One region of the Rhizobium sp. L9 genome, then DNA from elsewhere that is predicted to be linked to it. Evidence: predicted binding sites of a transcription regulator. Region 1 holds the regulator's gene; each other region holds the start of a gene.
What was found. The regulator PhoB, encoded in region 1, activates phosphate uptake and scavenging genes when phosphate is short. The targets are predictions, from matches to a motif close to TGTCATNNANCTGTCAT.
Positions count from the first base shown of each region.

Region 2: phnF (phosphonate metabolism transcriptional regulator PhnF) is a predicted target of PhoB. The motif match lies at 1,793-1,809, and genes of this name have one in related genera.
Region 3: ppk2 (polyphosphate kinase 2) is a predicted target of PhoB. The motif match lies at 1,601-1,617, and genes of this name have one in related genera.
Region 4: CO660_RS04310 (DUF47 domain-containing protein) is a predicted target of PhoB. The motif match lies at 1,304-1,320, and genes of this name have one in related genera.

Region 1 covers NZ_NWSZ01000052.1:8,428-11,675, reverse strand. Annotated here, with positions in the region: gene pstB (phosphate ABC transporter ATP-binding protein PstB) at 1-186, shown strand, start outside; gene phoU (phosphate signaling complex protein PhoU) at 231-944, shown strand; gene phoB (phosphate regulon transcriptional regulator PhoB) at 1,070-1,753, shown strand; gene CO660_RS31405 (GcrA family cell cycle regulator) at 2,355-2,888, opposite strand.
Region 2 covers NZ_NWSZ01000021.1:54,678-57,925, forward strand. Annotated here, with positions in the region: gene dapB (4-hydroxy-tetrahydrodipicolinate reductase) at 1-331, shown strand, start outside; gene CO660_RS21445 (2,3-bisphosphoglycerate-dependent phosphoglycerate mutase) at 353-988, shown strand; gene phnF (phosphonate metabolism transcriptional regulator PhnF) at 1,032-1,769, opposite strand; gene phnG (phosphonate C-P lyase system protein PhnG) at 1,878-2,354, shown strand; gene phnH (phosphonate C-P lyase system protein PhnH) at 2,354-2,962, shown strand; gene CO660_RS21465 (carbon-phosphorus lyase complex subunit PhnI) at 2,967-3,248, shown strand, end outside.
Region 3 covers NZ_NWSZ01000011.1:141,562-144,809, reverse strand. Annotated here, with positions in the region: gene CO660_RS13265 (GMC family oxidoreductase) at 1-1,514, shown strand, start outside; gene ppk2 (polyphosphate kinase 2) at 1,669-2,583, shown strand; gene CO660_RS13255 (aldo/keto reductase family oxidoreductase) at 2,662-3,248, opposite strand, start outside.
Region 4 covers NZ_NWSZ01000004.1:134,018-137,265, forward strand. Annotated here, with positions in the region: gene tldD (metalloprotease TldD) at 1-737, shown strand, start outside; gene CO660_RS04305 (GNAT family N-acetyltransferase) at 754-1,245, shown strand; gene CO660_RS04310 (DUF47 domain-containing protein) at 1,409-2,050, shown strand; gene CO660_RS04315 (inorganic phosphate transporter) at 2,050-3,063, shown strand; gene CO660_RS04320 (MazG nucleotide pyrophosphohydrolase domain-containing protein) at 3,088-3,248, opposite strand, start outside.

The DNA of each region.
Region 1 (3,248 bases):
CACGAACTGCGCGAAAACTATACGATCGTCATCGTCACCCACTCCATGCAGCAGGCCGCGCGCGTCTCGCAGCGCACCGCCATGTTCCACCTCGGCAATCTTGTCGAGGAGAACGACACCGACAAGATGTTCACCAATCCGGACGATCCCCGTACCCAGGACTACATCATGGGTCGCTTCGGCTGATCACGGCCATCCGAAGCCTTCCCCTTATTCGAGGACAAAGCCCCATGGCATCGACACATATTTATTCTGCCTATGATGATGATCTGAAGTTCCTTTCCAGGCGGATTTCCGAAATGGGCGGCCTGGCCGAACAGATGGTCGCCGAATCCGTCCGGGCGCTGGTCAACGGCGATACCGCGCTGGCGCAGAAGGTCATCTCAGACGACGTGATCCTCGATCACACCGAGCGCGAAATCGGCGACAAGGCGATCGTCACCATCGCCCGCCGTCAGCCGATGGCGGCGGACCTGCGCGAAATCATGGGTTCGATCCGCATCGCCGCCGATCTCGAACGCGTCGGCGACCTTGGCAAGAACACCGCCAAGCGCGTCATCGCCGTGCAGAGCACCGGCGTGCCCCGCAAGCTCGCCCGCGGTCTCGAGCATCTCTCCGAGCTGGCGCTTGTCCAGCTCAAGGAAGTGCTCGACGTCTATACGACACGCGCTGCCGACAAGGCGACCGCCATCCGCGAACGCGACAACGAGATCGACGCCATGTACACCTCGCTGTTCCGCGAGCTCTTGACCTACATGATGGAAGATCCGCGCAACATCACGAGCTGCACGCATCTGCTCTTCTGCGCCAAGAACATCGAGCGCATCGGCGACCATGCCACCAACATCGCCGAGACGATCTACTACATGGCAACAGGCGCCCAGCCGGAAGGCGATCGCCCGAAGGATGACAGCGCCAACACCGTCGGCGCCGCGACGGAATAATCCTTCCAAGATTGCGTGCGCCCCCGTTCGGGGCGCGCAAAGAGGTCGCAGCCAATTTCTGAATTTGCGCAGGACGCCTGCTTAGACCCCCAGTTTAAGGCTTGTGCGCGAGGAGACGGACACGCATGATCCCGAGAGTCGCAGTTGTTGAAGACGAGGAAGCGCTCAGCGTGCTCCTTCGCTATAATCTCGAAGCCGAAGGCTTCGAGGTCGATACCATCCTGCGCGGCGACGAGGCCGAAATCAGGCTTCAGGAGCGCACGCCCGACCTGCTCATCCTCGACTGGATGCTGCCCGGCGTCTCCGGCATCGAACTCTGCCGGCGCCTGCGCATGCGGCCGGAAACCGAGCGACTGCCGATCATCATGCTGACGGCGCGCGGCGAGGAGAGCGAGCGTGTGCGCGGACTGTCCACCGGCGCCGACGATTATGTCGTCAAGCCCTTCTCGACCCCCGAACTCGTCGCCCGCGTCAAGGCGATGCTGCGCCGTGCCCGACCTGAGGTGCTGTCCTCGGTGCTGAAATGCGGCGATATCGAGCTCGACCGCGAAACCCATCGCGTCCACCGCAAGAGCCGCGAAGTCCGCCTCGGCCCGACCGAATTCCGCCTGCTGGAATTCCTGATGTCGTCGCCGGGCCGGGTCTTTTCCCGCTCGCAGCTGCTCGACGGCGTCTGGGGTCACGACATCTATGTCGACGAACGAACCGTCGACGTCCATGTCGGCCGCCTGCGCAAGGCGCTGAACTTCTCCAACATGCAGGACGTCATCCGCACCGTCCGTGGCGCCGGCTATTCGATGGAAGCCTAAGGCTGAGAGAGTGTGTGGGGTGGGCGTTCCCGCCAAACGCACGGCAGTACGGCTTGTGAGGCTCCCCTGCCGTCGTCGATCGCAGCCGCTTCGTCGCCAGCGTCATTGCGCCGGCGAGGCTTATGCATCTCGGCACCACCTTTCCACCGCGCCTGCAGAGCCGACTTGTCCCGGCATCACCTCGCCTCCGTCATCCCAGGGCTTGACCCTGGGATCCATGCGGCCGGCGCTGCGGGAACAGGGATGCATCCAACTGCAGGGAAATTATGAAAGCCGAGTGCTTGGCCGTGGATCCCAGGGTCAAGCCCTGGGATGACGGAGCGCGTGGTTGGCGCTCTCGCCAAACGCGCCGGTGGTGCAACCTGTAGCACCCGTTTTTGCCGCCGATCCATCGCCGCTGCAGAGCGGTCGCGCCATCGCCGCTGCAGAACCAGCTTCATCGCACTGGCGTGGCCTATCTGTCCAGGCACCACTTCTCCTCCAAGCCCCGGGATGACGGAGTGTGGGGTTGGCTTGGTTGCTAAACGCAAAGGTCACTTCCCCAATCGAATAAAAAACGGGCCACTCGGCCCGTTTCCCGTTCTCAGCAATACCTGTCCGCTCAGCTGACCCGTGCTGCCGCCCGGCGCCTTTCGTTGATCGGCTGATAGGCAAGCTTCTGATGATAGCTGCAATAGGGCGAATTGTCCGGGGACTCGCAGCCGCAGAAATGGAAATCTTCCTTGAGCGGGTCGCCGACCGGCCATTTGCAGGTGCGTTCGGTGAGCTCCGTCAGGCCGAGGCGGCGAGAAATCGGCACGACCACATTGCCGGCCGGCACATATTCCATTTCCTCGACGGCATCGACTTCGATCTCTTCCTTCAGCATCGTTGCGCCCTGTTGACGGGTCACGGTGCGGGTGGTGATCCGGGAGGCGTAATTCGGCGCGCGCGGCGCGGATGTCTGGCGCTTCGGCGTGCGCGCCGCGGTGGCCGTGCCGCCGGCCTTGGCGCGGCCGGGAAGGCTGAGCCTGTGCACCTTGCCGATAACGGCGTTTCGGCTGACGCCGCCAAGCTGCGCAGCAATCTGGCTGGCGCTCAGTCCTTCGGCCCAAAGCTTCTTGAGTTTCTCGACCCGCTCGTCTGTCCAGTTCATGCCCTGTCTCCACCTTTTGCGTTGGTGATGGCAGAATCCCTCACCGTTGTCCCGGAAGCCTCCGAAACAAGAAACGCTTGATCAATTTTGGTGACTAGTTCCGCCGCATGCAGTCTAGTAATTGAACTTTAACCTAGTGTGAGGCTGACTCCGTGACAAGAGTCGCGGGAATCCGGATGAATCGAATTTCAAGTTTTCCCCAACTTGCTGCCTCTGCGTGGCATTTCTGCAATAATGCCTGTTGAAGGCCGAAAGTTGCCGCTGCACAAGCCTGCTGCATAGGCTAAGGCGCCAGTTTTGTTGACATTGCAGCGCGAAAAGGAAATAGTACCGCTCGCCGCCGAAAGGCGGCATTTTTGA
Region 2 (3,248 bases), on a different contig from region 1:
GGATGCCCCTTCCGGCACCGCCCTTCTTCTCGGCGAAGCCGCTGCCAAGGGCCGCAATATCGACCTCGCCTCGAAATCGGTCAGGGTCCGCGACGGCCATGCCGGCGCCCGCGAGGCGGGCACGATCGGTTTTGCGACGCTGCGGGGCGGCTCGGTCATCGGTGAGCATTCCGTGCTTTTCGCCGGAGAAGGCGAAATCGTCACCCTGTCGCACAGCGCGGCCGACCGTTCTATCTTCGCGCGCGGCGCCATCAAAGCCGCGCTCTGGGCGCGCGACAAGAAGCCGGGTCTCTATTCCATGCTCGACGTGCTCGGGCTTTCTTCCCAATAAGGACACTACGGAGGCATATTCATGAGCGGTACCCTCGTCCTCGTTCGCCACGGCCAGAGCGACTGGAACCTGAAGAATCTCTTCACCGGCTGGAAGGACCCGGATCTGACGGAACTCGGCATTCAGGAAGCCAAAGCCGGCGGCGCTGCGCTTGCCGAATACGGTATCAAATTCGACGTCGCCTATACCTCGGCGCTGGTGCGCGCGCAGCACACGCTGAAGCTCATCCTCGACAAGGTCGGCCAGCCTGAACTCGAGACCATCCGCGACCAGGCGCTGAACGAGCGCGACTACGGCGATCTCTCCGGTCTCAACAAGGATGACGCGCGCGCCAAATGGGGCGAGGAACAGGTGCATATCTGGCGCCGTTCCTACGACGTGCCGCCGCCCGGTGGTGAAAGCCTGCGCGATACCGGCGCCCGCGTCTGGCCCTACTACCTCACCGAGATCCTGCCGCGCGTGCTGCGCGGCGAAAAGGTGCTGGTCGCTGCCCACGGCAATTCGCTGCGTTCGCTGGTCATGGTGCTCGACAAGCTGACCAAAGAAGGCGTGCTCGCCCTCAACCTCGCGACCGGCGTTCCCATGGTCTACAAGCTGAACGCGGATTCCACCGTCGCCTCCAAGGAAGTGCTGGGCGATATGTCCGGCGCACACTGAATTCTGTGAGGCGTGCCACCGAACGGGTCGGCACGCCAAGCCCTCAGTTCTCGATCGTGAACTGTACCCGGTCGGCGGCGAAACGGCTGATCGAATATTGTACTGGTACGCCGTCGAGATCGGTGTTCATTGCCTTGGCAATCAGCAGGATCGCGCCGGGAGTGAGTTCCAGATCTGCAAGGTCGGCTGTCGCAGCATGGGCCGCTGTTATCTCGGTCGTCGCCCGGACGTAGTCCCCGAGGCCGAGCTCGGCGAAAGCCTTGGTGATCGATTCGTGCTTGCGGTAGGCCTGGCCGATCCCAGCGAAACGTTCGGCGGGAAACCAGCTCGTCGCCTTTGAAACCGGCCGCCTGTCGGCATGGCGCAATGTTTCCAGCCGGATCACTTGCTCACCCTGTTTCAGGCCCAGCCAACGGGCAACGTCGGCGCTCGCCTCCTCCTGCGCCTCATCGAGCAGAAGGCCGCGCATCTCGCGCGCCTGATCGCCAATGCCGGCGGTGAAGCGCGTGCGCCGGGTGATGGGGAAATTCAGCCGCTCCTTGCGCTCGATCAGCGTGCCGCGGCCTTGCACCGCACGCACGATTCCCTCCTGCGCCAGCGCAGCCAGCGCACTGCGCACTGTATGCCTGTTAACGCCGAATTGCAGCGCCAGCACCATTTCCGGCGGCACCATTCCCGTTTCGTCATAGGCGCCGTTGCCGATCGCCTCGCGAATCCGATCGGCGATCTGACGCCAGAGCGCCACACCCGTCTGCCTCTGCACCTGCTTCAGTCCTGCCATTCCGCCTCTACTTTGCCTCACGATGTCACACGCTTGTCACGACACCGATTTAAGGCTAGGTATAGCTTGTATGGTTGTCTATATCAATAGACATTTGAGGAAGCAGCGATGATATCAGCGGACAAGACAGACGCCGCGTCACAGACGGTCTTGGAGCGCAAACGCGCCGCCGATCTGCTGGCGCGTGGGGAACGGAGCGAACTCCAGGCGGCCTGGGACGCGTTGCCGCAAAAGCCCGTGGCTTATCCTGTGCGCGGACCGGAGACGGGACTGGTGATGGTGCGCGGCCGCATCGGCGGCGGCGGAGCTCCCTTTAATCTCGGCGAGGTGACGATGACACGCTCAACGGTGCGGCTCGAGTCCGGCTCCATCGGTCATGCGCAGGCGCTCGGCACCGACCGGGAGAAGGCCCGTCTTGCGGCGATCTTCGACGCGCTCTGGCAGGAGGAGGCGACCAGGGATTTCGTCGAACAGGCGCTGCTTTTGCCGATCGCGGAAAGGATCGCCACCACCGAACGTCGCAAGGCGGATGAGACGGCGGCAACCCGCGTCGACTTCTTCACCATGGTGCGGGGGGACAACTGATGGGTCTGACGACAGAAGTCTTTACCGGTGGCTTTACCGATCCGGTTTTCCATGCGCAGAGCGTCTTCAAGATGCTGATGGACGGCATGGCCCGCCCCGGCACCCTCCAGACCGTTGAGCCCGAGATCGACCCGCCGGCGCCGCTCGGTATCGCCGCCGGCACGATCGCGCTCACTCTTTGCGACCACGACACACCCGTCTGGCTGACCGCGGGACTGGGGAAATCCGCTGTGCCGGACTGGCTCGGCTTCCACACCGGCGCCCCACTGACCGCCGAAAAGGCGGATGCGCGCTTTGCCTTCATCGAGGCGGGCACTGCGCTTTGCTCCTTCGGCCTGTTTGCGTCAGGCACGCAGGAATATCCCGACCGCTCGACGACTGTCGTCATCGAGCTTCCCGACCTCGAAGGCGGACGCAGGCTGGCGCTGATCGGCCCCGGCATCCAAAACGTGACCGAGATCGCGCCGGCCGGCCTGCCGGAGACCTTCCTCAGGCTCTGGGCCGAGAACCGCGCGCTTTTTCCGCGCGGCATCGACATCGTGCTGACATCGGGCAAGCGCTTCGTCTGCCTGCCGCGCACCACCAAGATCACAGCAACGGAGATCTGAGCTCATGTATGTTGCCGTCAAGGGTGGCGAGGCCGCCATTGCCAATGCCCACCGTCTGCTCGCCGACCGTCGCCGCGGTGACCGGTCGCTGCCGGCGATCGGCATCGACCAGATCGTCGAACAACTCGCCCTCGCCGTCGACCGCGTCATGGCCGAGGCCTCGCTTTTCGACCGGACTCTCGCAGCGCTGGCCGTCCGTCAATCGCGCGGCGACATGATCGAGGCGATCTTCCTGCTGCGCGCTTACCGCACGACGCTGCCGCGCTTCGGTTATTCCAGACCGCTC
Region 3 (3,248 bases), on a different contig from region 1:
CGGCACGCAAGAAGGCGCCGGCAAGCAGCATCAATATATGGGAGCGTGCGCGCGCCACCCTGAAGGGCCAGCCGATCCAGGCGCGGGCGGCCTTCTTTACCGAGCGCTTCAGCCACTTCTTCGTCAACGATCGCAAGAACCCCTATACGACGCCGAAGAACGAGCCCTTTCTCTGGATCCGCGGCCGCCAGGGTGGCGGGCGTCTGCACAGTTTCGGCCGCGTGCTGCTGCGCTGGACCGACGATGATTTCAAGATCCGATCGCGCAACGGAAAGGGCGTGGACTGGCCGATCTCCTATGACGAGCTTGCGCCCTTCTATGACGAAGTCGAGGCCTATCTCGAGCTCTACGGCAACAAGGACGATGTGCCGACATTGCCGGACGGCGTCTATGCGAAGCCGGCAAGCCTCACGCCCGCCGAGCAGATATTCAAGCAGGCTGTAGAAAGCCGCTGGCCGGACCGGCGCGTCATCTCCTGGCGCTATATCGCGCCGGACGCCGAACGCATGCCGCGACCGCTGCGGGACGCAAAGGCGACTGGCCGGCTGACCGTCCGTTATGACGCCGTCGTGCGTCGCATCACCACCGACGAAAAAACCGGCCGCGCCACCGGTGCGGAATTCATCGATCGCAACACGGGCAAGGTTTCGACGGCTCGCGCCGCGACAATCGTGCTTGCCGCCTCGCCGATTGAGAGCGTGCGACTGCTGCTGAATTCGGCATCGGCAAGACATCCCTCTGGGCTCGGAAACAGCTCGGGCGCGCTCGGGCGCTATTTCATGGACCAGCTTCCATGCCTCGCCTTCGGTTCCTTTCCCAAGGCGAAGGGTTGGGCCATTGACGATTCCGCTCCTGTCGATCCTTTCTACAATCCGTCGGGTGGCATCTTCATCCCGCGCTTCGGCGAGGGTGACGCCGCCCGCGGCGATTTCGACTATCAGGGCAGCATCGGCAGGGCGCCGGTTTCACAGGAGGCCGATGCGCGTCTCGCCTTCTTCGGCTTCGGCCGCATGCTGCCCTATGCCGACAATCGCATCACCCTCGATGGCAAGCGCAAGGACGCCTGGAATATTCCGGTGCCACACATTCGCTGCGTCATGCAGGAGGAGGAGCGGCGGCTGCTCCGCCGGCAGGAGGAGACGTTGATCGCCATGGTCAAAGAGGTCGGCGGCGATCTTGAATTCATCGGATCGCCCACCGGCCTCAAGGAGATGGGCAGAGGCGCCTTTCCCGACGCCGATGCCTTCAGCCGCTTCATGTTCCGCACATGGTTCCGCAAGACCATGTGCATGGGCGCAGCAATTCATGAAACCGGCGGTGCGCGCATGGGCGAAAGCCCGGAAGCTTCAGTGCTCAATCCCTACAATCAACTGTGGGATGCTCCGAACCTCATCGTCACCGACGCCAGCGCCTTTCCGGGCAGCGGCATCGCTGGCACGACGCTCACCGTCATGGCGCTGACGATCCGCGCTTGCCGCAACCTTGTCGACCATTACCGAACGGGGCTGCTCTAGGCACGCCTCCATCTCGTGTAGGCGGCGTCTAAAAAGTTCGCCGGCATGTGGAGTGGCGAAAGAGGCGAACAAGTGAACGAGCTGTGGGTTATCCAACCGTCACACTAACTTTGCAGTGACATGCTCCTGTCAACTGAGCAGGAAGGGAAAGCCCATGTCTAAAACACATCAGGACCAGCTCAGCCGGATAAAGGCCGAAATCGCCGACAGCTTCGATGAGGAGCTGGAAATGCAGCTGGAGGAAGACCGGCTGGACGATCTGGTCGTCGAAGGAATGACCGAACCGGCGGAGCAGACGCTCGATCGGAAGATCTATTTCCGCGAGCTGTTCCGGTTGCAGCACGAACTGGTTCGGCTGCAGGATTGGGTTCAGTACAAGAAGCTGAAGGTCGTCGTGCTTTTCGAAGGCCGGGATTCGGCCGGCAAGGGCGGGGCGATCAAGCGCGTGACCCAAAGGCTCAACCCGCGAGTCTGCCGCACAGTGGCACTGCCTGCGCCGACTGAACGGGAACGCCATCAATGGTATTTCCAGCGTTATGTCCCGCATCTTCCCACCGCCGGCGAGATCGTGCTCTTCGACCGCAGCTGGTACAACCGCGCCGGCGTCGAGCGCGTGATGGGCTTCTGCACCCCTGACGAACTCGAGGAGTTCTTCCGCTCGGTGCCGGAATTCGAACGGATGCTCGTGCGTTCCGGCATCGTGCTGATCAAATACTGGTTCTCGATCACCGACGAGGAACAGGAATTCCGCTTCAAGATGCGCATCCACGATCCGCTGAAGCAGTGGAAGCTTTCGCCGATGGACATGGAAAGCCGCATCCACTGGGAGGAATATACCAAGGCCAAGGAAGAAATGCTGGCGCGCACACACACCAAGGAGGCGCCCTGGTGGGTGGTGCAGGCCGTCGACAAGAAGCGGGCGCGGCTGAACTGCATCGCCCATCTTCTCGACCAGATTCCCTATGAGGATGTGCCGAAGCCTGAAATTCAGCTGCCGGATCGTATCCGTCATGCCGATTATATCAGGGCGCCGGTTTCGCCTGAAATGCTCGTACCGGAGCGCTACTGAAAGCATAGCCGCAATATCCGGCAAGATCGCTACGCCGCGGAGGAAAGCCGGCCTAGCGACCGAAACTGCCGGCGGCCGTCAGGCGGCCATATCGGTCATTGAGTCCAACTCCTCAACAGCATCATCCGGCAGCACCAATCCGGCAGCAGCGAGATTCTCCCTGAGATGGCCGAGCGACGACGTGCCGGGGATCAACAGGATATTGGCTGCGCGGCGCAACAGCCAGGCGAGCGCCACCTGCATCGGCGTGGCGCTCAGGCGTGCGCCGACACTGGAGAGTGTGGACGATTGCAGCGGCGTGAAGCCGCCGAGCGGGAAGAACGGCACATAAGCGGTGCCTTGACGGGCAAGCTCGTCGATGAGCCGGTCGTCGTTCCGATGCGCCAGATTGTACTGGTTTTGCACACAGACGATCTCGGTGATCCCGCGGCCTTCGGCGACCTGTTTCGATGTGGCGTTGCTTAAACCTATGTGACGGATCAGACCTTGCCGCTGGAGATCAGCCAGAACCGTCAGGGGTGCTTCTATCGAGCCTTCGGCCGGGCTATGCAGGTCAAATGTGATCCGGAGGTTGACGACATCAAGCACCTCGAGGCCGAGATTGCGAAGATTGTCGTGAACCGCCTGCGTCAGTTCATGGCGCGAGAAGGCCGGAATCCAGGACC
Region 4 (3,248 bases), on a different contig from region 1:
TGGAGGCGATCGATGCGCCGGCCGGCACGATGGACGTCGTTCTCGGCTCCGGCTGGCCGGGCGTGATGCTGCACGAGGCCGTCGGCCACGGGCTGGAAGGCGATTTCAACCGCAAGAAGACGTCGGCCTTTGCAGGCCTTCTCGGCCAGATCGTCGCCGCGCCCGGCGTCACCGTCGTCGATGACGGCACGATCGACAACCGCCGCGGCTCGATCACGATCGACGACGAGGGCACGCCGTCCGGCTACAACGTGCTGATCGAGAACGGCAAGCTGGTCGGCTACATGCAGGATCGGCAGAATGCCCGGCTGATGGGCATGGCGCCCACCGGCAATGGTCGCCGCCAGGGCTATGCCCACGTGCCGATGCCGCGCATGACCAACACCTATATGCTCGGCGGCGACAAGACGCCTGATGAGATCATCGCCTCGGTGAAGAAGGGCATCTATGCCGTCTCCTTCGGCGGCGGCCAGGTCGACATCACCTCCGGCAAATTCGTCTTCGGCTGCACCGAGGCCTATCTGATCGAGAACGGCAAGCTCGGCGCGCCGATCAAGGGGGCGATGCTGATCGGCAACGGCCCGGATGCGATGAAGCGGGTGTCGATGATCGGCAACGACATGAAGCTCGATACCGGCATCGGCAATTGCGGCAAGGCCGGCCAATGGGTTCCGGTCGGCGTCGGCCAGCCGCATCTGCGCATGGATCAGATCACCGTCGGCGGCACACAGACCTGAGGCGGAGTATTTCATCATGGCAGAGATCGAAATCAGACCCTTTGCCGCCGGCGATGCCGATGACGTGCTGTCGGTGATCCTGCCGATTCAGCGCGAGGAGTTCGGCATCGACATCACAGCCGATGCGCAGCCGGATCTCCGGGTCATCCCGGATTTCTACCAGTCCGGCAAAGGTCAGTTCTGGGTCGCCGTCAAGGACGGCGCGATCGTCGGCACGCTCGGGCTGAAGGACATCGGTAACAATCAGGCAGCGCTGCGCAAGATGTTCGTCGCCGCCGAGGTTCGCGGCCGCGAGCACGGCGTGGCGGCGCGGCTTCTCGAGCGCCTGTTCGACCACGCCAGAGATGCCGGCCTCACCGACATCTTCCTCGGCACCACGGACAAATTCGTTGCCGCCCATCGCTTCTACGAGAAGAACGGCTTTACCGAGATTGCCAAGAGCGCCCTGCCCCGCTCCTTCCCGTTGATGGCCGTGGACACCAAGTTTTACCGGTATAAGGTCGGCTGACTGCGGATGCTGCAAAGGGTCGGCGGCCGATAACGGCCATGTTCCTGTCGGCCACAACTGTCATAAAACTGTCACAAACCGAAACTCGGCCCTATCTCTTCAACGGGATAGGGTTTAGGACGGCTCGTCATCCATAGCGCAGATCAAAAATCACGAGGTGTTCATGCTGGGTTGGTTTCGGAAGTTGATGCCGCGCGAAGACCGGTTTTTCGTCCTTTTCGAACAACATTCCAGAACGATCGTCGGCGCCGCACAGGCTCTGGACAGGTTGCTGTCGGGAGTAGAGATCGAGCATCAATGCGAAACGATCGTGCGGTTGGAAGATCAGGCCGACGATATAACGCGCGAAGTCATGCAGGCCGTCCGGCGTAGCTTCATCACACCTTTCGATCGTGGAGACATCAAGGATCTCATCCAATCCATGGATGATGCGATCGACATGATGCACAAGACCGTCAAAACCATCCGGCTCTTCGAGCAGACCAGCTTCGATCCGGGGATGCAGGAGATGGGCAAGACCGTTGTGGAAGCTGCCAATCTCATCGCCGAGGCCATTCCCTTGCTCGATCGCATGAACGCCAATGCGCCGCGGCTTTCTGCCATCGTCGAACAGGTCACGCGGGTGGAAGGGCGCTCCGACGAGTTGCACGAGCAGGGGCTCAAGGATCTGTTTCGCCGGCACCGCGCCGGCAATGCGATGGCCTATTTGATCGGCAGCGAGATCTACGGCGAGCTGGAGAAGGTGGTCGACCGTTTCGAGGACGTCGCCAACGAGATCAGCGGCATCGTGATCGAGAATGTCTGATGGATGCCGCCCTCGCTCTTCCGCTTCTTGTCGGCCTCATCGGCGTCGCGCTGCTGTTCGATTTTCTCAATGGGCTGCATGATGCGGCCAATTCGATCGCAACAATCGTCTCGACACGGGTCCTGAGGCCGCAATATGCGGTCTTCTGGGCGGCATTCTTTAATTTCATCGCCTTCCTGTTCTTCGGCCTGCATGTGGCCGAGACGCTCGGGACCGGCATCATCGACCCGGCGATAGTGACACCGCAGGTGATTTTCGCGGCCTTGATCGGCGCCATCGTCTGGAATGTCGTGACCTGGATCTTCGGCATTCCCTCCAGTTCATCCCATGCCCTGGTCGGCGGGCTGGTCGGTGCGGGCCTTGCCAAAACCGGCTTGAGTTCGATCGTCTGGAGCGGCCTTCTCAAGACCGCGAGCGCCATCGTCATGTCGCCGATGATCGGGTTCCTGCTGGCATTGTTCCTCATTCTGGCGGTGACCTGGACCTTCATCCGGCAAACGCCTTTTGCCGTCGACCGGTCCTTCCGTTTTCTGCAATTCGTGTCGGCATCGCTCTATTCGCTCGGTCACGGCGGCAATGACGCCCAGAAGACCATGGGCATCATTGCCGTGCTTCTTTACTCGCAAGGCTATCTCGGTGGCAGCTTCCACGTGCCGCTCTGGGTGGTGATTTCATGCCAGGCGGCGATGGCGCTCGGCACCTTGTTCGGCGGCTGGCGCATCGTCCATACGATGGGCTCGAAGATCACCCGGCTGAACCCGATGCAAGGATTCTGCGCCGAAACGGGCGGTGCCTTGACGCTGTTCGGCGCCACCTGGCTCGGCATCCCCGTTTCGACCACCCACACCATTACCGGCGCCATCATCGGCGTCGGCGCCGCCCGGCGCGTCTCCGCCGTCAGGTGGGGGCTTGCCGGCAACATCGTGATCGCATGGATCATCACCCTGCCGGCCGCGGCAATGATTTCGGCAGTTTCGTTCTGGCTCGTGAGCCTGTTGGGCCAGCTCTCTTAGTCGATCGGACAGCTGACGTGGCGCTTAGGTCGTCTGTGCCGGCTGAAACCGCCACTTCCGTTCGACCGCGGCGGCGATGTCGATGTCGTTACGGCGAGCAAACAGCAGGAGGTGACCGAGCAGGTCGGCAGTCTCGTCGGCGAGATCGCGCCTGATATCCTCGAGAGAGCGGCCTTTGGCACGGC